Regions from separate parts of the Mesorhizobium shangrilense genome, predicted to be linked through region 2. Evidence: riboswitches for the same ligand, from Rfam matches in the RefSeq annotation. Region 2 holds a riboswitch; each other region holds the start of a gene.
The links. A riboswitch is a leader RNA that binds a small molecule or an ion and turns the genes downstream of it on or off. The one in region 2 is predicted to bind thiamine pyrophosphate.
Positions count from the first base shown of each region.

Region 1: it holds a riboswitch for thiamine pyrophosphate, as region 2 does, so the genes downstream of both, ABVQ20_RS02735 (YkoF family thiamine/hydroxymethylpyrimidine-binding protein) here and thiB (thiamine ABC transporter substrate binding subunit) in region 2, are expected to answer to the same signal.
Region 3: it holds a riboswitch for thiamine pyrophosphate, as region 2 does, so the genes downstream of both, thiC (phosphomethylpyrimidine synthase ThiC) here and thiB (thiamine ABC transporter substrate binding subunit) in region 2, are expected to answer to the same signal.

Region 1 is NZ_JBEWSZ010000001.1:486,630-494,503, forward strand. It holds gene ABVQ20_RS02715 (hypothetical protein) at 318-743, shown strand; gene ABVQ20_RS02720 (hypothetical protein) at 816-968, shown strand; gene msrA (peptide-methionine (S)-S-oxide reductase MsrA) at 1,182-1,700, shown strand; gene ABVQ20_RS02730 (DUF2127 domain-containing protein) at 1,808-2,287, opposite strand; TPP riboswitch at 2,454-2,567, shown strand; gene ABVQ20_RS02735 (YkoF family thiamine/hydroxymethylpyrimidine-binding protein) at 2,558-3,166, shown strand; gene ABVQ20_RS02740 (ABC transporter permease) at 3,248-4,027, shown strand; gene ABVQ20_RS02745 (ABC transporter ATP-binding protein) at 4,024-4,785, shown strand; gene ABVQ20_RS02750 (ABC transporter substrate-binding protein) at 4,788-5,810, shown strand; gene ABVQ20_RS02755 (hypothetical protein) at 6,037-6,489, opposite strand; gene ABVQ20_RS02760 (tetratricopeptide repeat protein) at 6,511-7,874, opposite strand, start outside.
Region 2 is NZ_JBEWSZ010000012.1:18,522-26,395, reverse strand. It holds gene ABVQ20_RS37750 (RNA polymerase factor sigma-32) at 1-672, shown strand, start outside; gene ABVQ20_RS37745 (M48 family metalloprotease) at 710-2,179, opposite strand; gene thiQ (thiamine ABC transporter ATP-binding protein) at 2,420-3,205, opposite strand; gene thiP (thiamine/thiamine pyrophosphate ABC transporter permease) at 3,202-4,821, opposite strand; gene thiB (thiamine ABC transporter substrate binding subunit) at 4,830-5,828, opposite strand; TPP riboswitch at 5,872-5,986, opposite strand; gene ABVQ20_RS37725 (thiamine diphosphokinase) at 6,073-6,717, shown strand; gene ABVQ20_RS37720 (ABC-F family ATP-binding cassette domain-containing protein) at 6,719-7,874, shown strand, end outside.
Region 3 is NZ_JBEWSZ010000001.1:4,090,019-4,097,892, reverse strand. It holds gene ABVQ20_RS19870 (thiamine phosphate synthase) at 1-395, opposite strand, end outside; gene ABVQ20_RS19865 (thiazole synthase) at 392-1,165, opposite strand; gene thiS (sulfur carrier protein ThiS) at 1,169-1,366, opposite strand; gene thiO (glycine oxidase ThiO) at 1,335-2,336, opposite strand; gene thiC (phosphomethylpyrimidine synthase ThiC) at 2,333-4,168, opposite strand; TPP riboswitch at 4,271-4,382, opposite strand; gene panD (aspartate 1-decarboxylase) at 4,488-4,940, opposite strand; partial or broken gene bioZ (3-oxopimeloyl-[acyl-carrier-protein] synthase BioZ) at 4,999-5,319, opposite strand; gene nadC (carboxylating nicotinate-nucleotide diphosphorylase) at 5,402-6,256, opposite strand; gene ABVQ20_RS19830 (L-aspartate oxidase) at 6,259-7,800, opposite strand; gene nadA (quinolinate synthase NadA) at 7,797-7,874, opposite strand, start outside.

The DNA.
Region 1 (7,874 bases), on a different contig from region 2:
CGAGTCGCCTGGTTGACGGCGCGACCACCGCCCGTGCCCTCCGACGCAGCAGCTGATTTCCAGGCAACCGGGTATTCGTCCTGCGATCCAACCGGCCGTCACGCGGCAGGTTTTTGCATTCTCCGTGAACCATTCCGTCTCGATGCGCGACACATCATCGTAGACGGAAACACCTCATTGGAGAGTTCAGATGACTACCATACTGCGAAACGCACTTCTCGCCGCTGTCGCAATATCTTCGATGGCCGGGTCCGCCTTGGCCGACAGCCAGGCCGTCAAGACGGAATGCGACAAGACGATCACCAACGATTTGTGGAATGGCCGGTGTTGCGGCACCGGCGACGCGAACTGTTTGGGTGGCGAAAATCACGACCATGACAGAGGGGGCAATCGCGGCAACGGCCGTGGACGAGGCTGAAATTCATGGCACCCTGACCGCCGGCTGCCTGGCCGGCGGCTGTTTTGTATCCAAAGCCGGTGCTGGCGCGGGCTTCGAGGCCCAGCGAGGTCTGTTCGCTTGTCACGGAAGCCATGCAGGGGCATCAAGGTTGGGTGGCGAAAGCAACATATTATCCGAACCTCGATTTTCCATTTGGTTCGGCAGACAAATCAAATCTGGCATCAATCATTCGCATCTCTGTGATTGCCCTCTATACGGAAACGCCTTGATCGCGGATGGGTTCTTGCTGATGGTGGGCGAGGTTAAGCTTTCTTCGGAGATCAATCGGAAAGACCGGCCGTAACGGGCTCTTGTCGGGGACTGGAACGAAACCGCAGCTGTTCGTTGCGACAATCCGAGAAATCAGATGGGGTGGATGATGAGCGACATCCAAAAGATCGTATTGATGATCTTGGCGGCGCTGGTGGCGATTTCCCTGATCGTGTTTGCCAATGACCGACTGAGGCACAGGGCCGACTACGCCCAGCGGCCCGCGGCCGCCGATGATGCGTCCGGCGGATCAATGTAGCAATGTAGCAGAAGCCCGCTAGGCATCTCCTGCGGGTGCCATCATGGTACCTGTCTTCGCAGCCCGCCTCGGCTTCCGCCGGGGCGGGCTTTTCGCGTTTTGGCGTTGCGAAGCGATGGCCCCTCGCTTGCATGCTTCCACCTCCAGGTTTTGAACGACTGGACGAAGGCTGCAGCAATGCCCATTTATGGGGAAATCCAAAGGAGACGTGATATGGCGACTTCGACCGAACGCGCGGTTCTTGCCGGCGGCTGTTTCTGGGGCATGCAGGATTTGATACGACGCTACCCCGGCGTCATTTCCACCCGGGTCGGCTACAGCGGTGGTGATGTGCCCAATGCCACCTACCGCAACCACGGTACTCATGCCGAAGCCATCGAGATCATCTTCGATCCGAACCGGATCAGCTATCGCACGCTGCTGGAATCCTTCTTCCAGATCCACGATCCGACGACGCGCAATCGTCAAGGCAACGATGTCGGAATGAGCTATCGCTCGGCGATATACTACACCAGCGACGAGCAGAAGCGCGTTGCCGAGGACACGATTGCCGATGTCGACGCGTCGGGCCTGTGGCCGGGCAGGGTCGTCACCGAAGTCACGCCAGCTGGCGCCTTCTGGGAGGCGGAGCCGGAGCACCAGGATTATCTGGAGAAATATCCCAATGGCTATACCTGCCATTTCGCCAGACCGGGCTGGAAGCTGCCGGTTAGGGAGAAGGCGGTTTCGTAAGGTTCACTGGCCGAGAGGCTGCGTATTGTGCTTGCAACAATGAGGCCGTGGAGCGGGTGCTCCACGGCCTCATTCATTTTCCTCCGTCGATGACTACTTGGCGCGATCTACTGTGCGGCTGTGCCGTGTTTCTGGACAAGGCGGTATTCATGCCAGATCAGCACCATGACGATCAGATCGAACACGGTGAGTACGACGAGGCCGGCCGAGTGGGTGTAGCTGAAGCGGTAGACCTGGTAGGCGATGAACAGCGACAAGATGACGAGAGACGCCGGGTACGCCCACAGTTTGTTCCTGAGCAAACCTGCCACCAGGGCAATTTTCACCAGTCCGTGGCTTAGTAGATAGAACGCGTAGAAATGCTGCGTGCTGACCGAGAAATTGCTCGCCATGCTCATCAAGTGGCTGGCAATGAAATCATGGGGATCCTCGATCAGTTCTTCCTGTGTCAGCCTGTTGACCAGGGAAACGATAGTGCTTGTGCTGACGAGGGCAAGCACGAGGCCGCCGACGCACTCGACGAGCGCATGCGCGCCCTTGAGCAGCACGCTGATCTGGAAAATCTGGTGGATACGGTGTTCGTTCATAGGCTCCAGCCAGCGACTGATTGATCAATTTGAGGGTGCGGCTATTTCAACCGTAACGGGCGTTCATTCATCCAGTTCCTGCCGGCGCACGCGCTTTGATGCGACGTATTGCGCGCGATGCTCTGAAAAAACCACTTCCGCAATCGCTCGAATGGTGCTTTAAGGCGTCCATCCACAGGGGTGCTCCGTACGGTCGGGGCTGAGACGGGGGCGGCAAGCCCACAAACCCTAGAAGCTGATCTGGGTAATACCAGCGGAGCGAGGCGGGCTATGTTTTCAGGCGCACAGATTTCACTATATCCCATGACCGACGATTTCGTCGGTGTCATCCTTGGCGCATTAGGCGCTCTCGATCCCTACCGTGACAAGCTCAGGATCGAGACCGACGACATCTCGACTTTGCTGGTCGGGCCGCCCGAAGTGCTGTTTCCTGCCATGCGCGACTTGTTCGTGGCGGCGGCGGCCAGCGGCAAGCATTGCGTGCTTTCGGCGGCCATTTCGCGCGGCTGCCCCGGCGAGCCCGACGATCCGATCTGCCGTTCCGACGCCGTCGGCGGGCCGGTCGGACCACTCAGCCTGCGCAAGGATGCGGCCATCGCAGCGGTGCGGGAAGCGGATGTCACCGGCCAGCCGGTGGCGGTGCAGTTCTCGCTTTATGTGATGGGCACCGGCGACCACATGGACGAAATCTACGGCTGCATCGACTTCCTCAAGCAGTCGGGCGTCTTCGACCGTTCCAAGCATTTCTGCAGCAGATTGCGCGGCGACGCTGGTGCAGTGTTCTCGACGCTGAACGAGGCCTTCTGCCGGTTCGGACCGGGCGCCGGCCACGTAACCCTCGACGTCACGGTCTCTGCCAACAGCCCAACCGCCATCTGACGCCGCCAGCGCGCCGTTCGCTAGAGGTTTCGTGCCGTGCCCGGTTTACCAGATGCCCGTTCGCGCGGGTTCACATCAGCCATCGCCAAGGCCTTGCCGGCCGTCGTTTCGGTCGGTGCGCTGTTGGTGGCGTGGGAACTCTACGCCCGCTTCTCCGGCATCAAGCCGACGACGCTGCCGGCACCCTCGCGTGTCTTCGAACAGGCGCTGCTGAACCGAGATGCGCTGCTTGAAAACACCATTCCCACCGTCCGCGCCACGCTGCTTGGCTTTGCCTGTTCGCTGAGCACCGCTTTCGTTCTGTCAATGCTCATCGATTTCTATCGTCCGCTGCGACGGGCGCTGTTTCCGGTCTTCATCGTCAGCCAGACCTTGCCGCTGGTCGCCATCGCACCGCTGGTCGTGCTGTGGTTCGGCTTCGGCCTCGCGCCCAAGATCCTGCTGGTGGCGCTGGTCACCTTCTTTCCGATGCTGGTGGCCCTGGTGCAGGGCTATGAGGCGACCGAAATCGAGATCGGCCAGATGCTCAAGTCCATGGGGGCAGGGCGCTGGCGGATTTTTCTCTCGGCCCGGCTGCCCTCGGCGCTGCCCTATTTTTTCGCGGGCTTGAAGATCTCCATCACCTATGCGGTGGTCGGCGCGATCTTCGCCGAATATGCCGGCGCGGCGAAGGGGCTGGGCATCTACATGCTGTCGGCCAAGAACAATTTCCGCCCCGATCTGGTGCTGGCCGCGGTCGCGGTGAGCGCTGTGCTGACGCTGATCCTGTTCGGGCTGACGGCGCTCGTCCAGCGCCTCGCCATGCCCTGGGAGGGGGCAGGCGAGGAGCACAGGCAGCATGCCGGGGAGGGGGCGTCATGACCCGGCTCGAACTGCGCAACGTCAGCAAGCGCTTCGGCAACCTCGATGTGCTGGCCGATGTCTCGCTCAACGTGGCGGCCGGCGAATTCGTCTCGATCCTCGGCCCGTCCGGCGCCGGCAAATCGACGATCTTCCAGTTGCTGACCGGTGGGCTGAACGGCGCGAGCGGAGAGCTGCTGTTCGACGGTGCACCGCTTGATGACCATGGCCGTCACTTCGCCTTCATGCCGCAGCGTGACGCGTTGATGCCGTGGCGCCGCATCATCGACAACACGACGCTCGGCCTCGAGGTGCAAGGCGTCGGCCGCAAGGCGGCCCGCGCTCGTGTCGAGCCGCTGTTTGCCGAATTCGGGCTGGCTGGTTTCGAACGGCACTATCCGGCACAGCTTTCGGGCGGTATGCGACAGCGCGCGGCACTGCTGCGCACGGTTGTGCAGCAGCGCGACATGCTGCTGCTCGACGAGCCCTTCGGCGCGCTGGACGCCCTCACCAGAACGAGCATGCAGCGCTGGCTGGAACAGATGTGGCGGCATCATCGCTGGACGGCGCTGCTCATCACCCACGATGTTCGCGAAGCGGTGTTCCTGTCCGATCGCATCTACGTACTGTCGGCGCGGCCGGCCCGCATTGTCAGCGAGATCAAGGTGCCGCTGCCGCGCCCGCGCGATTTCAACGACGAGATGGCCCGCCAGGCCGGCGCGCTCGAAGCCGAAATCCTCGACATCATTCTCAACCCACGGACCGCTCAAAGGACATGACGATGACTGATTTCTCGCGCCGACAGGCCCTGCTGCTGACACTCGCCGCCGGCCTTGCCGGCACTTCCCGTTCCTTCGCGCAGTCATCGGCGTCGTCCGCGCAAAAGGTCACTGTCGCACTCGACTGGACGGTCAACACCAACCACATCGGCCTGTTCGTCGCCCGCGAGAAAGGCTTTTACACCGAGGCTGGCCTGCAGGCCGACATCCTGCCTTATGGCGACACCGGCTCGGGTACCTTGATCAGCAATCGCATCGCCGATTTCGGTATCAGCGGCGCGCTGGGCCTGTTCACCCAGAAAGCCGCGGGCGCCGACCTGAAAGCCGTCTATGCCGTTGTGCAGCACGAGACGGGCCGGGTGGTGTTCAATGCCGCGCGCAGCGAGATCAAAAGCCCGAAAGACCTCGACGGCCTCATCTATGGCGGCTTCGGCAGCGGCTGGGAGAATGCGCTGATCTCGACCATCATCCGTCACGATGGCGGCGAGGGCACATTCCAGACTGTGACGCTCGGGACCTCGGCCTATGAAGCTTTGGCCAACGGCTCGGTCGATTTCACGCTGGAAGTGTCGACCTGGGAAGGCGTCGACGCCGAGCTGCGGGGCATGAAACAGCACAGCTTCCGCTACGCAGACTATGGCGTTCCCGACGAGCACACCACCTTCATCGCCTCCAGCGACGCCTATCTGGCGGCAAACCCGAAGATCGCTTCTGCCTTCGTCCAAGCAACGCGTCGCGGCTATCAGTTTGCCGTCGACCATCCCGATGAGGCGGCTGCCCTCTTGATTTCAGCCAACAAGGACGCGCTGACCAATCCCACCCTGATCCAGGCGTCGTTGAAGGCGCTCATCGATGGACACTATCTGCGCGGCGAAAGCGGCATCATCGGCACGATCGACAAGGCCAAGATCGATGCGATGGGGGCGTATCTGTTTTCCTCCGGAATCCTGCGCGATGCCGATGGCAACGCGCTGAAGCAAAAGCCTGACTTTTCTGGCTATTTCAGCAACGTGTATCTGGGGTAGGGGCATATAAGCCAGGCTGCCGGCCTCGTTCCTGGCGATCTGAAAGAGCAGGGCGGCCTTGACGTGCCGCCCTGGTTCGTCATTGAGGGACAGGGCAGCCTCATAGAACTTTGCAACCGCCGGGCATAGACCGTCATAGGCCTGGTTTGCGTTCCCGATCGCTTCCATATCGGCCTGTGTACCGCCGACACGGATGAACGCAGTGGCGACCATCGACCAGTCTTCGTTACTGGCGGAAGTCGCCGGTAAGCCGCTTCTCCTCGCTGCTCCGAACGCGTGGAACAAGGTCGCGCCGATCTTGTCCATATAGAGCGCGAGATCGCGGTCCGATGTATTCAGGGCGTCCGGGCCCTTTGTGATCGGTGACCGCTGCCCTGGTCGCACCGCACACCTCTCCGATGCCTCCTCCTGCCTTGGTCACTGCCGCGATCTTCTGAACGATTGCCTCATATTCGGCGGGAAACTCCTGCTCGATTGCCTTGAAAATCTGGAACCCCTGCCCCTGTATCTGGTCACGAATCTGGGCAGTGGTTAGAGCGGGCGGTGCGGAGACGGTGCCTGTTGCCGTTTCATAGAGATATTTGCCGCCGGCAAAGCCGAGTGCCCACGATAGTGCCTTCACCGCAACGAAAGACAGAGCGGCTACAGCCGCCACGCCCAAACCCGTCCAACGCGCCATCTGGGAACCTCCGAAGACTGTCTATTTCGCACCGAGTCTGAGCGCCTTCTTGCGGTCGGCTGCTGCTCGCTTGTGGTTGCCCTTGGCTTCCCAGGCCTGGCTTCGCGCTTCGTAGAGACTGGCAAACTTGGGATTGAGTTTGATGGCGCTGCTGAGATCGGCAATGGCTCCGTCGTAGTCCGCCCTGCTTGTCCGAATGACCCCTCGGCCAAAATAGCCGTAGACGTTGTTGCGATCGAGACTGAGCGCCTTGTCGAAATCGCCGAGGGCCGCAACGTCGTCGTGTTGTCCCATCCGCACGAGGCCCCGATCGGCATAGATCTTTGCCTCTGTGGGCGCGAGGCTGATCGCCTTGTCATAGTCGGCAAGCGCCCGATCATAATCTTCCTTAAAGGTAAAGTTCTGGGCGCGGCCGTAATAGGTCGCAGCATTGTTCGGATCCAGCGCGATCGCCTTGTCGTAATCGACGATGGCGCGATCAAAATCGCTCTTGGCATCCCAGACCAACGCGCGAGCAAAATAGGCATCGTGGAATTCTGGGGCCAGCGCAATCGCCTTGTCGTACAGGGCGATGGCGCCGTCGTAGTTGCCCTTGTCATGCAGGGCACGGCCCTTGGTGAAAAACGCCAGGCTTGCCGGGTTGCCGTCTTGCGGAGTGTGGTCGAGATCTGTCGCCGCGTTGCTGGCCTGCCTGGCGTTCTTGCCGGTCTGCTTCGATGGAGGTGTTTTCCCTCTCGCCGCTACAGCGACCTGGCGGCCTTTGCGAGCGATGCCCAGCTTCGGATCGAGTTTGAGAGCCTGGTCGTAGTCGGCAATGGCTTGATCGTAGTCGCCCTTGGCGAACCAGGCACTGCCGCGCCCGAAATAGAGAGGTGCGTAGCCGGGCTCGATCTCTGCCGCGCGATTGTAGTCGGCGATGGCGCGATCCAGTTGGTCCTTCTTGCTCCAGGCAACGGCGCGGCCGATGTAAGCATCGAAGTAGGTCGGATAGAGCTCGATCACCTTGCCGTAGTCGTCGATGGCTCCATCATAGTCACCCTTCCCGGCGCGCGACAGCCCCCGCCAAACATAGGCGGCGGCTTTCTCTGGATCGAGCGCGATCGCGCGGCTGTACTCGGCAATGGCGCGATCGTATTTGCGCTTCCTGTAGAACGCATCGCCGCGATCCATGAAGGCCTTCAGGTTCTTGGGATCCGAGCCGACGGCACCAGGTGCGGCACCGCCTTTTCCTTGCGCAGCCACTACCGCCTTGCGGGCGACTGCGTAGTCCGGATTGTCCGGATGGAGCCTTATAGCCTGGTCGAAGTCAGCAATTGCGCCGTCGTAGTCCTTGTTGTCGGCCCGTTCTACGCCACGTCCGTAATAGCTGGGGGCGTCATTCGGAT
Region 2 (7,874 bases):
GGCCTGCCGCTGGGCGACTTGATCCAGGAGGGCCATGTCGGCTTGCTGGAAGCCGCCGCCCGGTTTGAGCCGGAGCGTGAGGTGCGGTTCTCGACCTACGCGACATGGTGGATTCGCGCCGCGATGCAGGACTACATCCTGCGCAACTGGTCGATCGTGCGCGGCGGCACGAGTTCGGCGCAGAAGGCGCTGTTCTTCAATTTGCGGCGCCTGCGTGCCCGCCTCGCCAACGGCACCGAGCCGCTGTCGAACGCCACGCTCTATCATGAGGTGTCGGTTGCGCTCGGCGTGTCGGAAGCCGATGTGGCGATGATGGATTCGCGCCTTTCGGCACCCGACAGTTCGCTCAATGCACCGCTGGCTGATGACACGGGCGCAACGGAACGCATGGACTTCCTGGTTTCGGACGATCCATTGCCTGACGAGGTCGCCGGCGACACGATCGATGTCGAGCGCCGTTCGCTATGGCTGAAGACCGCGCTCGGTGCGCTGAACGCCCGCGAGCTCAGGATCATCGAAGAACGCCGGCTGAGTGAAGAAGGCGCGACGCTCGAGTCGCTCGGCGAGACGCTTGGCATCTCCAAGGAACGCGTCCGTCAGATCGAGGCACGCGCCATGGAGAAGCTCAAGGTGGCATTGGTCAGGCAGAACCCTGAATTCATGGCCGCCTGATCCAGCGAAGCCGGACCGCCTGGGGCAAGAACACCGGCTACTTGTCGGTGACGATCTTGACCTTGTCGCCGGCCGAGACGGCGGCACCGGGCGACAACGCATTGAGCACACGGAACAGGTCGAGCTTGCGATCGACGCCGACCATCTGTGCCGCAAGCGTGCCCATGGTCTGTCCCGGCTGCACGGTGAGCACGCGGATGTGCAGCGGCTTCAGCGCCGCCTTTTCCGCCGCGCTGAGTATACGGAAGCTGCCGCTGACCGAACGCGCGACGCTGTCCAGGTTCGTGCTGGCCGAAGGTGCCGCCGTCAACAGCCGGTAGACCTGCCCACCCGCCCGGATCACCGCGATATCGAACTGCCAGCCCTCGGCGCCCGCATGCGCGGTCGCCGCTTCATTGCCGTTGATCGTCTCCTGCTTGACGCTGCTGTCTACGAGGCCGGCAACCCAGCCGCTGCGGACATAGTCGGTCAGCGGGCGGTTCTTGTCGATCGAGACGCCGTCGAAACGGATCGCCATGTCGCCGGGGCCGGTCGCCGTCACCGCCGCGGCCGAATTGTCGATGACAAAGCCTTCGGGCACCGAGAAGGACACGCCAAGGCCCGGATGCAGGAAGGTTTCGCCGCGCACATAGCCTTCCTCCGGCGTGTCGCCGTAGAGCAGGCCGTCTATGCCGGCGAGGAAAGAATCGCGATCGCGCGTGCCGAAGCCGGGCGCGCCGAACTGGCGGGCATGGCGCTGCGCCAGATCGATGCGCTGCGGCGTGTTGGGGTGGGTCGCCAGGAAGTCGAGGCTTGGGTCGGTGGCGCCGCTGATCGAGCGAAAGTCGGTATAGGCCGACATCGACTGCAGGAAGCGGCCGGCGGCATAAGGGTCGTAGCCGGCCTCGCCGATCGACTTGATACCGATGGCGTCGGCCTCCAGTTCCTGGTTGCGCGAGAACTGGGCGAGCCTGAGCTTGCCGCGGATCAGCGCCGCCTTGGCGGTCGGGCTGTCGCCGAGCACATCGGAGACGACCTTGGTCGCCAGGCCTTCCTCGGCCTCGAGCTGCTGGCGCTGCAGGCCGTGATTGGCTGTGACATGGCCCATTTCGTGCGCGATGACCGCGGCCAGCTCGGAAGAATCATTGGCCAGCGCAAGCAGGCCGCGCGTGATGTAGAGATAGCCGCCTGGCAGCGCGAAGGCGTTGACGTTGGGCGAATTCAGGATGGTGATGCGATAGGTCTGGGTCGGGTTTGCCGACACGACGGTCAAATTGCCGACGACCTTGGCAACCATGCGTTCGAGCTTCGGGTCGGAATATTCGCCGCCATACGTGGCAAGAATGCGCGGATGCTGCGCCTTGGCCATTTCGGCGAGCTTGCTGTTGGCGGCGACATTGTCGACCGTGATGGGCTTGTCGGAAGGCTGGAAGCCGGATTCCTGAACTGCCGGAGGCGTGAACATCTGGCAGCTTGCCAGCGCCACGGCAAAGCCGGCCAGCGCGAAGAAGCGCGCCAGTGGTTTCATCCGTACTCTATGCATGCGGGTCGGCAGAACCGCTTCCTTCCAGGTCTTGGCCCATGATCTCGAAAACTCGTGGAGATCACGCGCAAAATCAACATGTTGCAACGTCTTTTGGCGTCCGGGGTGACGCACGGCATGCAGGCAAATCACGGCCGCGCCAGACCAATACAGGGTGGACCTAGCCACACTACCCTGATCATGGCAAGCAAGCGCCGCATCGCCTTGGGCCGGTTTGACCGTAAATTATGTCCGCTTCCGGGCAATATCTTGTGATCCGGCGCCAATCGGACCTGCCCCGATATAGCGCTGGAAGACCTCCGGGCCAGCCCCGGCGAAGAAATCAGCCGCCGCACCCGTCGCGGCGACCGAACCATTGTCCAAGAATACCACATTCTGGCCGATGCGGCGCGCATCTTCCGGCTGGTGCGTGACGAACAGCACCGTCATGGGCCGGTCGGCATGCACACCGGCCACCAGATCGAGCATGTCGTCGCGCAAGGCTGGGCCAAGCGAGGCAAAAGGCTCGTCCAGCAGAAGCACCGGGCGGTCGCGCACCAGAACACGGGCGAGCGCGACACGCTGACGCTCGCCGCCGGAGAGTTCGCGCGGCAATCGCTTCTCCTTTCCGGCAAGGCCGGTGCGTTCGATCGCCCCGGCGATCAAAACCCGGTCCGCATCGCTCAGCCGTAGCGACGGCGAACGGCCTAGTCCGACATTCTGCTCCACGGAAAGATGGGCAAAGAGGTTGTTCTCCTGAAACACCATCGACACCGGTCGTGCCGAAGGTGGCTGCGCGCTGACATCGATCCCGCCGATCAGCACGCGGCCGGAGCGCGGCATCTCGAAACCTGCGACCAGATTGAGCAGGGTCGATTTCCCCGAACCGCTCGGGCCCATGACGGCGGTGATCTTCGAGGCGGCAAAGCCGACATCGAAGACGAGCGGCGCATCGCCATAGCTGAACGAGACGTTCTCGAGCCGCACGGCGGTGCCGTCTTCGATCATCCCGTCTGCCTTGGCGAGCGTCATGATTTCCCTCCCCTCCCCAGCCGGTCCGCAGCCAGGACAAGCGCCAGGCAGACAACGCCCAGCAGCAGCGCCAGACCGGCAGCGTCCTCCGTCCGGTAGCTACCCATGCGCGCCAGGAGCAGATAGGGCAATGTCTGCACCGAATCGCTGCCGAACAACGCGATGACGCCGAGGTCGCCAAGCGACAGCGCCATGGCGAAGGCGAAGGCGGTCGCGAGCGGCCGCCGCAATGACGGCCAGTCGACCAGTATCAGCCTGTTCCAGCCTGAAATGCCGAGCTGTGCGCAAAGCCGTTCGTGGCGCTCGCTCGCCGCGTCATAGGCGGGGCGGACGGCGCGGATGGCGAAAGGCATCGCCATCACCGCGTTGACGGTGACGACCATGATCGGTGCGACGGCGAAGACGTCGCTGATAGTGCGCAGAGCCAGGAACCAGCCGGCGCCAATGACGATCGGCGGCACGACGAGCACGAAGCCGGCGCCAGTGTCGGCGGCGTGTTCGAGCAACGTCCTGGAGCCTGCGCCACGGCTCAGGGCCAGCGCCCAGCGCGCCATGACCAGCGCCAGCGACAGCATCACCGAGAGCAGCGCCGACAGGAAGGCGAGCACGGCACTGGTCAGCGTCGCCTGCCGCACCGCGCTCTCGCCGGCCAACCGGCCGAGATCGGCGCCAAGCCCGGCGATCACCGTCGCCACCATCGGCCCGGCGACGAACAGCAGAGCGAGAACGACCAGCAAGGCGTTGAGCCAGCTCTCTCCATTGCCCACCGATAGATAGCGGCGCGACGCCACCGGCAGATTGGCGTCGCCGGTTACATTGACGCCGAAGCGCGCCAGGACCAGCACCACGACAAAGGTCAGCGCGATCTGCAGCGCGGTCAGCGCCACGGCGCGCGCGGGATCGAAATCGAAGCGCAGTGCCTGATAGATCGCGACCTCCAGCGTCGTCGCGCGCGGACCGCCGCCCAGTGTCAGCACGATGGTGAAGGACGTTATGCAGAGCATGAAGACAAGCCCGGCGACGCCCGGAATGGCCGCGCGCAGCCTTGGCCACTCGATCAGCCGAAAAGCCGGCCCGGCGCCCATGCCGAGCTGGCTCGCCAGCCGCCACTGGTCGGCTGGCACCGTCTGCAGTGCCTCGAGAAACAGCCTGACGCAGAGCGGCAGGTTGAAGAAGACGTGCGCAACCAGGATGCCAGCCAGGCCATAGATGCCCGGCCAACTGCCATTGCCGATCACCGTGAACACATCCGCGAAATAGCCGGCGCGACCGTAGAGCGCCAGGATGCCGAGCGCGGCGACAATGGCCGGCAGCGCCAGCGGCACGGCAAAGAGCTGCAGGATAAAGCTTCGTCCGAAAAAGCGCGGATGCCGCGACAGGGCGCGGGCGACGAACAGCGCCGGCACGACCGAGAGCAGCGTCGACAGCACCGCTTGCCACAGGGTGAAGCGCACGACGCGAAAGAGATAGGGATCGAAGGCTGCCCAGGCGCCTGAAAGATCCTGGACGCCTTCAAGGAGCAGGCCAGCGATCGCGCCACCGATCAGCAGCGCGATTGCCCCGAGCGCGACGATGCCGGCGGTGACGCGTGAATCGGTCGAACGCACCGGCACCATTGCAAGGGCTACTTGCTCATCACCGCCAGCCATTCATCCACCCAGGCCTTGCGGTTGGCGGCGACCTCTTCAGGGCTGAACAGCAGCGTCTTGGTCGGCTTGACCAGTTTGTCGAAGGCCGGATTGAGCGGTGCATCGGTCTTGCCGGCGGGGAACATCCAGTTGGTCTCGGGAATGACATCCTGGAACTTCGGCCCGGTCATGAAAGCCATGAACTTTTCCGCCAGCGGGTTCTTCGCGCCGGTGGTGGTGATGCCGGCGACCTCGATCTGCAGGTATTCACCCTCCTCGAAGGACGCCGCCTGATAGCGTTCGGTCTTCTCGGCAACCATGTGATAGGCGGGCGACGTCGTGTAGGACAGCACCATCGGCGCCTCGCCCTTGGTGAACAGGCCATAGGCCTCGCTCCAGCCTGGCGTCACGGTCAGCACTTTCGACTTGAGCTTGGCCCAGGCTTCCGGTGCCTTGTCGCCATAGACCGATTTCACCCACAAGAGCAGGCCAAGGCCAGGCGTCGAGGTGCGCGGGTCCTGGATGACAATCTTGTCGTCGGCGCTGCCCTCGACCAATTCCTTCAGGCTCTTCGGCGGCGTCTTCAGCTTCTCGGTGTCATAGACGACGGCGAAATAGCCGTAGTCGAAGGGAACAAACGTATCATCGCTCCAGCCGCCGGGCACATTGAGGTCCGACACCGTGCCATGCGGCGCAAACAGGCCGGTGGCCTTGGCTTCGGCGGTGAGATTGGTGTCGAGGCCGAGCACGATGTCGGCCTTGGTCGAAGCGCCTTCCAGCTTGACGCGGTTGAGCAGTGCCACGCCGTCGGCGACCGAGACGAATTCGACATCGCAGCCGCATTCGGCCTCGAATTCCTTCTTCACGGCGGGACCAGGACCCCAGTCGGCGGTGAAGCTCTCATAGGTGTAGACCGTGAGTTTGTCCTTGGCGAAGGCCGGGCCGGATATGGCAACAACCATGGCTGAGACAACAGAGTATAAAAGCGTGCGCATCGGCGCCTCCTTCGTTCGAATTGAAAGGAATTGAGGCGTCGGACTGTCCGAAACGTCTAATCCCTCCGCCGGTACAAACCGGATCAGGTTCAGCGGGTTGGCGAGATTGCCTCTCAGCCGGTCCGCGAAGATCGCGTCCGGCACCCCGTTAGAGCGTTTCGACACATAGGCCCGGCCGATCAACCACGCAAGTGGGAGTTTGCCGCCTTCCGTTTCCCGTGCCGGGCTGGTAAGGGCGACGCACATGAGCACATTCACCATCCTGCTTGGCGGCGACCTCATCCGCACGCCACGGCTCGACCGCCAGGTCGAGGGTTCTCGCGGCATCGCCGCCGACGCCGGCATCGGCCATGCCCGGATGCTGGGTCTTGTCCCGGAACTGTGGGTGGGCGATTTCGATTCGGTACCAGCCAATCTGCCCGATGATCTCGCCGCCGTGCCGCGTCGGACTTTCCCTGCTGAGAAAGACAAGACCGATGGCGAACTGGCCATCGCCGCGGCGCTCGAACGTGGCGCGACCCGCCTCATCCTGGTTGGCGCTTTCGGCGGCAAGCGCGCCGACCACGCCTTCCTGCATCTGGCGCTCGGTCTGCGGCTGGCCCAGGCCGGGACAGAGGTGATCTTGACCAGCGGCGCGCAGGAAGGCATCCCCTTGCTGCCGGGGAAGGCCGGCTTCGACTACGCCGATGCGACACTTTTTTCCGTCCTTGGTTTCTCGGATCTCTCCGGCCTCACGGTCAAAGGCGCCAAATGGCCGCTGGATGATGTCGAGGTCGCATTCGGCTCCTCGCTGACCATTTCCAACGAGGTCAAGGGTCGGCTCGAAATCGCTCTGGGACGTGGTCGCGCACTGCTGCTCGCTCATCCCCATCCACTACCTGAAAGCTGATATGGCCCCGCCACTTCTCAATCTCGACGGCATAAAACTGACCTTTGGCGGTACGCCGCTGCTCGACGGCGCCGCATTGGCCGCTTCGGCCGGCGACAAGATCGCGCTCGTCGGCCGCAATGGCTCGGGCAAGTCGACGCTGCTGAAGATCGCGGCCGGCCTCATCGAGCCGCAGGACGGCGAAGTCTTCCGCCAACCTTCGGCGACGGTGCGCTATCTGCCGCAAATGCCTGACATGGATGGGTTCACGAACGTCCGTGCCTATGTCGAGGCAGGGTTGGGACCGGCGGATGATCCTTATCGCGCCATCTATCTGATGGAACATCTCGGCCTGTCCGGCGAGGAGCGACCGAACGACCTGTCCGGTGGCGAGGCAAGGCGCGCGGCACTTGCCCGCGTCATGGCGCCGGAGCCCGACATTCTGCTGCTCGATGAGCCGACTAACCATCTCGACCTGTCGGTGATCGAATGGCTGGAAGAGGAGTTGGTTCGCACTTCCTCGGCGCTCATCGTGATTTCGCACGACCGCCGCTTCCTTGAGCGCGTCTCGCGCGCAACCGTCTGGCTCGATCGCGGCCAGACCCGCAGGCTGGACAAGGGTTTTGGCCATTTCGAGGAATGGCGCGATCTGGTGCTGGAAGAAGAAGAGCGCGAGCAGCACAAGCTCGGCCGCCAGATCGTGCGCGAAGAGCACTGGCTGCGCTATGGCGTGACGGCGCGGCGCAAGCGCAACATGCGCCGGTTGGGTGAGTTGCAGACCATGCGCCAGCGCTTTCACGGCCATCGCGGCGCCGAAGGTTCGGCCACCATGGTGGCCAGCGACGCCGCCGAATCCGGCAAGCTGGTGATCGAAGCGAAGAACATCGAGAAGAGCTTTGGCGACCTCACCGTGGTCAAGGAATTCTCCACCCGCATCCAGCGTGGCGACCGTATCGGCCTGGTTGGACCCAACGGCGCCGGCAAGACGACGCTCCTGAAGATGCTGACCGGCGAAATGAAGCCGGACGCCGGTTCGGTGCGGCTCGGCACCAATCTGGAGATCGCCACGCTCGACCAGAAACGCGAGGCGGTCGACCCGGCCGAAACGCTGGCGCAATATCTCACCGACGGGCGTGGCGAGAACCTCGTCATCAATGGCGAGCAGCGCCACGTCGTCT
Region 3 (7,874 bases), on a different contig from region 2:
CATTTCATCTTCTTCAGGATGGTCGGGTAGATGGGGCCGAGCGCGATATAGTCGGGCTCGGCGAACATCGCCGTTTCCAGTTCGATATCATCATGTGTGCTCAGTCCGAGCCTGACGCCGGCTGCCCGAATCCGTGAAAGGTCGGCGGTCTGCAAATCCTCCTGGCCGAGATGCACGAAGTCGCAGCCTTCCTTGATCGCCAGCCGCCAGTAATCATTGATGATGAGCTGGCACCGGTATCGAGCGCACAAGGCCTTCGCCTTGCGGATCTCCGCGCGCAACCCGGCCTCATCCATGGTCTTGATGCGAAGCTGCACCAGCCTGACGCCGAGCGGCACCAGCCGTTCGATCCAGGCAGTGCTGTCGACGATCAGGTAGAAAGGATCGAGCTTCATGAAAACACCGCCCTGCCGATCGTCGGTGTCGATGGCACGGCGACGTCACGCGGTTCGAGCGTTCCCGAACTGAAAGCCTCACGACCGGCCTCGACCGCCTTGCCGAACGCACGCGCCATGCCGACCGGATCGGCCGCCTTGGCGACCGCCGTGTTCAGCAGCACGGCGTCGAAGCCGAGTTCCATGACAGTTGCCGCGTGCGACGGACGCCCGAGCCCCGCATCCACAATCAGCGGGACATCGGGGAAATGTCCGCGCATCGAGCGCAGTGCCATAATGTTGACCGGCCCCAGCGCCGAGCCGATCGGGGCGCACCACGGCATCAAGACCTTGCAGCCCGCCGCAAGCAGCCGCTCCGCGACAACAAGGTCATCGGTGGTATAGGGGAATACCGCAAAACCGTCTTCACACAGGATGCGGGCGGCTTCGACCAGGCCGAACACATCCGGCTGCAGCGTATCGTGGTTGCCGATCACTTCGAGCTTGATCCAGCTCGTGCCGAAGACTTCGCGCGCCATTTTCGCGGTCATGACCGCTTCCTTGACGGAGTGGCAGCCAGCAGTGTTGGGCAGGATTTTGACGCCGAGCGAGCGGATCAACGACCAGAATTGTTCGCCGGCCCTACCGCCTGCCATTTCACGGCGCAACGAGACGGTCACCACGGAAGTGCCCGAAGCGTTGACGGCATCGGCAAGGATGGCCGGCGAAGGATATTGCGCGGTGCCGAGAAGCAGGCGCGACGGAAGCTCGGTTCCATAAAGCTCGAGCATGGTCTAGCCACCCTGCATGGGCGAGAGGATTTCGATCCGGTCGCCGTCGCTCAACTGGAACTCCGCCCGCTTGGCCTTGTGCACGAGGTCGCTGTTGACGGCCGTTGCCAGCCAGTCGCCCTCATAGTCGAGCGCGGCAAGCAGTTCGGCCAGCGTGGTGGCGGCAAGCTCATGCGCTTCGCCGTTGACGGTCAGTCTCATGAGCAAGCTCCTTGGTTCTGTCTTGACTGAAAACCAGGTCGGCAGCCTGGCGCGCCATGGCGGGGGCGAGGAGAAAACCGTGACGATAGAGCCCGTTGATCGCGATGATCTCACCGTTCGCTTCGACGCGCGGCAGGTTGTCGGGAAAGGCTGGACGAACGCCGACACCGGCTTCAACGATCTCGGCCTCGCCAAAGGCTGGATGGAGGGCATAGGCGGCACCCAGAAGCTCCATCATGGAACGCACTGTCACCGGTCCGGCGGACTGGCTTTCAATCATCGTCGCGCCAATCATGAAACGATGCTCGGTGCGCGGCACCGCATAGAGTGGAAAGCGCGGATGCAGCAGCCTGACCGGGCGCGACAGCGAGATATCAGGCGTGCGCAGGATCAGCATCTCGCCGCGAACGCCGCGCAGCCTGTCATCGGCTGCTGCCATTCCGGTGCAGTCGATCTGACGATCGAAACCGGAACCATGCCGGGCCTCGCAGCCGAAGTGGAATTCGACACCCATGGCCGAGAGCTTGTCATGAAGTGCCGCGATCGCCTGGCGCGGGTCGAGATGAGCCTCATCGGGAAACAGCAATCCGCGCCGGAAGCGGCCGGCGAGGTCGGGCTCCAGGATCGCAATTTCGTCCTCATCGACACGCCGATGCCCCGACGTGCGACTGGCGAACCGGTCGAGCTCGCCGGCATCACGCGGCGCGGCCACGACCAGCGTTCCGGCCCGTGTCACCTGACCCGGCAGGGCCGCATCCCACCAGTCGGCGGCGTCGCGTCCGAGATCCAGCACCAGCTGTTCGGCACTTTCACGCTCGCACCATGGCGCCAGCATGCCGCCGGCGCACCATGACGCATTGCCACCGATGCCACGCCAGGTCTCGACGACGGTCACCGCCGCGCCGCGAGCTGCGAGCTCAAAGGCGGCAGTGAGGCCGGCGACGCCGGCCCCTTTTACGAGCGCCCTCATGACGATTCCGGCGCCTCTGGCATGAGCGGTACGCCGGTCTCGTCTACCGGCAAGTAGAGATCGCCGCCCTCGCGGTATTTCGTCGCCATCGCCGCCATGCCCTCTTTCTGTGCCTCGGCACGGATGTCGTGGGAGATACGCATGGAGCAGAATTTCGGCCCGCACATCGAGCAGAAATGGGCCACCTTGTGCGCCTCCTTGGGCAAGGTCTGGTCGTGGAAGGACCGCGCGGTTTCAGGATCGAGCGACAGGTTGAACTGGTCTTCCCAGCGGAACTCGAAGCGCGCACGGGAAAGGGCATCATCCCTGACTTTCGCTGCCGGATGGCCTTTCGCCAGATCGGCGGCATGGGCAGCGATCTTGTAGGTGATCACGCCAATCTTGACATCGTTGCGATCGGGAAGGCCGAGATGCTCCTTGGGCGTGACATAGCAGAGCATGGCGGTGCCGAACCAGCCGATCATCGCAGCGCCAATGCCTGAGGTGATGTGGTCGTAGCCCGGCGCGATGTCGGTCGTCAGCGGCCCAAGCGTATAGAACGGCGCCTCGCCGCAGACGGTGAGCTGCTTGTCCATGTTCTCCTTGATCTTGTGCATCGGCACGTGGCCGGGCCCCTCGATCATCACCTGGCAATCCTTGGCCCAGGCGATCTTCGTCAGCTCACCCAGCGTTTCCAACTCGGCGAATTGCGCCGCGTCGTTGGCATCGGCGATGGAGCCTGGACGAAGGCCGTCGCCGAGCGAGAAGGACACGTCATAGGCGCGGCAGATGTCGCAGATCTCGGCAAAGTGCTCGTAGAGGAAGCTTTCCCGGTGGTGGTGCAAGCACCATTTGGCCATGATCGACCCGCCGCGCGAGACGATGCCCGTGACCCGGTTCACGGTCAGCGGAATGTAGTGCAGCCGCACGCCGCCGTGGATGGTGAAATAGTCGACGCCTTGTTCGGCCTGTTCGATCAGCGTGTCGCGGTAGACCTCCCAGGTCAGGTCCTCGGCGACGCCGCCGACCTTTTCGAGCGCCTGGTAAAGCGGCACCGTACCGATCGGCACCGGTGAATTGCGCACGATCCAGTCGCGGATGTTGTGGATGTTGCGGCCGGTCGACAGGTCCATCACGGTATCGGCGCCCCAGCGGATCGCCCAGACCATTTTTTCGACCTCTTCGGCCATCGACGAGGTGACGGCGGAATTTCCGATATTGGCGTTGATCTTGACCAGGAAATTGCGGCCGATGATCATCGGTTCGCTCTCTGGGTGGTTGATGTTGGCGGGAATGATGGCCCGCCCGCGCGCCACCTCGTCGCGGACGAATTCGGGCGTGACGAAATCGGGAACAGCGGCGCCGAAGCTCTCACCGTCGCGCTGCAGCTTGCCGCGGGCGATCTCGCGGCCGAGGTTTTCGCGGATGGCGACGAACTCCATCTCGGGCGTGATGATGCCGGCGCGCGCGTAGGCGATCTGTGTCACCGCCTTGCCGGCCTTGGCCCTGAGCGGTCGGTCGCGGACCGGAAATTCCGGTGTCAGGCGCTCGCCCGCCGCGAATCCATTGTCTTCTGGCCGGACATGGCGGCCGTCATAGGCTTCGACATCGGCACGCGCGGTAATCCATTCATGGCGAAGCCGGGCAAGGCCTTTCTCGATGCTGGTTTCGACCGTCGGGTCGGTATAGGGGCCGGACGGATCGTAGACGGTGACGGGCGGTTCGCCCGCTGTCGGATGGACGGAGATTTCGCGCATCGGCACTTTGATGTGCGGGTGGATGGTACCGAGCTTGTGGATCTTCCGTGAGGCAGGCAGCGGTCCCGTTGAGACGGCTGGGGTGAGGGCATTCATCTTGAGGCTCCTTTGCTCATGCATTGGAGACCCAGTTCTGTGCCGGAAGGATGAGACGCTTTGGCTGCCCTGTTTGGAAACAGGACTTCGGGCGTGAACTCCCGCAAAGCGCTTGCACCGTCCCTACGCCAGTATGAACTGGATCAGGTTCAACGGGTCACTGCGCGCTCTAGCAGTATCTCAGCCCCTTGCCGGGACTCCCCTGGTGAATGCGCCGAATTGAACGGGCCGGCGCTATTTTGTCAAGCGCATTTGGCCGCGCCGGTGATCGGCAGCCAATCAAGTCGTGCTGAAAGGCTGACGAATGCGTTGGGGAAAGTCACGCCCCGGAGACCAGGGCAGGAATGGCCAAAGCTTCATTCGCCTCGTCAAGGATGGAGAAACTGTAGCGGCCATCTGCGTCAAGGTCGACGGAGTAGCTCAGGCGGTCGAGTATGTGGTTGTCCTGGTCGAACGTGACGATCCGCGGCTTCAGCGAGGTGATTTCAGCTTCGTCCAAATAGATGGAGTTGCAGACAATGATCTGGTCGTCTGGCTGGCAGGTGCGAGCGGCCGCGCCGTTGAGGATACAGCAGCGTGAGCCACGCTCGCCCAGAATGACATAGGTCGAAATCCGTGCACCGGAATTCTTGTTCCATATCTCCACGAATTCCATCGGCAGGATCCCTGCGGCTTCACAGTGGTCGGGGTCGAGCGTTATCGAGCCGTGGTAGTTGAGGTTCGCTTCGGTGACGTAGATGCCGTGCAACTTGCCGGCGACTAGTTTTCGCATTGGTCTGTTGTCCTATCCACCATTCATGATCAGTCCTGCGCGCGGCTGAGTCGCCCCGTTAAATTCCGACCACCAGCGCACCGCCGCTGAGACCGGCACCTGCCGCCGCCAGCAGCTCTTTCTGGTGGATCAGCGATAGGGAGAGTCGCGGCGGAAGAGTTGCCGTAGCCGGTGATCGTCTTGACGATTGCTTGATCCGCTATGCCAAGATTCCTCCCGACCACATCGAAAATACGGGCATTGGCCTGATGCGGCAGAACCGGCCAACATCCTGTGGTCGCACTCCTGCAGCGGCAAGCGCGCTTGTCGAGCAATCGGTCATCATCTCGACAGCCTTGGTGAACACCTCGCGACCGCCAGTCATCGTCATCCGGGTTTGCCCAGCTTTGCTGGGTCTTTGCTGTCTGATTGACGATGATCGGAAAGGACATTTTGACTCACTCCGTTCGTACTTCAGGCGATCATGAGCCCCGATAGTCGAGGCCGATATCCAGGATCGGCGCGCTGTGGGTCAGTCGACCGATGGAAATCAGGTCGACGCCGGTCGCGGCAATCGCTCGCGCCGTGTCGGATGTGATCCCGCCCGAAGCCTCGGTGATCGCGCGACCGCCAACGATTGCGACGGCGCGGCGGAGGTCGTCGAGGGACATGTTGTCGAGCAGGACAGCATCAGGAGCGAAGCCAAGTGCCTCCTCCAACTGAGCCAGTGTATCGATCTCGACTTCGATCTTGACCAGATGACCGGCACCGCTTCGTGCCCGCTCAAGCGCGGGACGAATGCCGCCGGCGATGGCGATGTGGTTGTCCTTGATCAGAACGGCATCGTCGAGGCCGAAGCGGTGATTGGATCCGCCACCGGCGCGTACTGCGTATTTCTCCAGCGCTCGCAATCCAGGCGTCGTCTTGCGGGTGCAGACGATCTTCGCGCCATGTCCGCGAACCGCGGCGACGATCGATGCCGTTGCTGTAGCGATTCCGCTCAGATGGCACAGGAAATTGAGTGCTGTCCGTTCGGCTGTGAGAATGGCCCGGGCCGGTCCAACCACGGATGCAATGACCTCTCCCCGCGTGACATTGTTGCCGTCTGCCCGCCCCACCGAGATTTCGACATCAGGATCGATCAGGCGGAAAGCGAGCATCGCCAGATCGAGGCCGGCGACAACGCCGGACTGGCGCGCCGCCAGCACGGTCCTCGCATAGTGTTGCTTCGGGACTACGGCTTCCGTGGTCACGTCGCCGGCTCTGCCAAGGTCTTCGAGAAGAGCTGCTCGTACAAGCGGCTCAAGCATGACCATGGGAAGCGGTGAGAGCTTCATCATCACTTAGCCCCTTCGAGGCTTGGAGAGTGTGCGAGCTCCCGCGCTGCCGCCAAGGCATCTACGAGAGTGAGTTCAAAGCGTCGGGCGACGGCAGCACGATGCGGAAAGTCGGCGCGGTAGTGAGCGCCGCGGCTTTCTTCGCGCGACAAGGCGGCGATCGCGATCATCAAGCCGACAGCCGCCGGATCCGATGCCGCGTCCTTGCCTTCGGCAAGCGGCAACAAGGCACGTGCAGTTGCTTTCAAACCTTCGCTATCCCGCACGATGCCGAGCGCTCGCGACAAGAGAGGGCGCACAGTCCTTGGATCGGGCGCAGGGAAATCGTTTGCAGTCGCCAGCTTTGTTCGCAGGACAGGAGTTCCTGCCAGACTTTCAGCGACGCAGCGCGCGCAGACAACCGCCTCGGTCAACGAGTTGCTGGCGAGCCTGTTGGCGCCGTGCAGCCCGGTCGAGGCGACTTCGCCGCAAGCCCAAAGCCCTGTAACGGAGGTGCGACCGGAGCCATCCACGGCAACACCACCCATATGGTAATGCTGGGCGGGACGAATGGGAATGAGGTCATACGCCGGATCGATGCCAGCATCGCGACAGGCCGAAGCAATCGTCGGAAACCGCCGCGCGAATGTTGGGCCGGCCTTGTCCCGCGCATCGAGATAGACGCGATGGCCTTTCGAAAGATGCTCCCAGATGGCTCGCGCCACAACGTCGCGCGGCGCGAGTTCCGCACCCTGTAGGCCGTCGAGAAAGCGCCGGCCTGTTTCATCGACGACTGTCGCGCCTTCGCCGCGAACAGCCTCACTGATGAGCTGCATGGGGCGGTCCGGCCCGTCAAGCGCGGTCGGGTGGAACTGGATGAATTCCATATCGGCAAGGACAGCACCCGCGCGCGCTGCAAGTGCCAGGCCCTGTCCGCAACTACTCAAAGGATTGGTGGTGTCGAAAAACAGCCCGCCAATCCCGCCGGTGGCGAGGACAACCCGTCGCGAGCCAAAGAACACAGGACCCATTGAACAGCTTGCCCAGACGCCCTGGACCGCATTCTCGCTCACCGCCAGCCGGCGCGCTTCTACGCCTTCCACAACTACAATCGACGGCGTGGAACGCACGGCCGCTGCCAAGGCACGCATGACCTCGCGCCCGCTGCCATCGCCGCCGGCATGGACAATGCGCCGGCGGCCGTGCGCCGCCTCCAGTCCGAGGCGCAATGACCCTTCCGGCGTGCGGTCGAAGCGGACCCCGAAGCCCTCCAGCGTCTCAATCGCGCCGGGCGCCGCGTGCAGGATGCGGCTCGCCATTTCAGCGTCGCACAACCCATCGCCGGCGACGAGCGTGTCGGCGAGATGCAGTGCTGGATTGTCGTCATCGCCGAGGCTGGCGGCCAGGCCGCCCTGTGCCCACGTGCTCGAAGCGTCAAGTCCGAGTGGCGTCCTGGAAACAAGAAGCACCGGCTCGGGTGCCAGATGAAGCGCGGTCATCAGCCCGGCAATGCCGCCGCCGATAATAATAGGTCTGCCAAAGAAGCTGCGGACGTCCGCATTCATATGGCCAGCATCCGCTCGACGGCCAGCCGGGCCCGGCCGGCAATCCCGGGATCGATGCTCACGACATGGCGGTT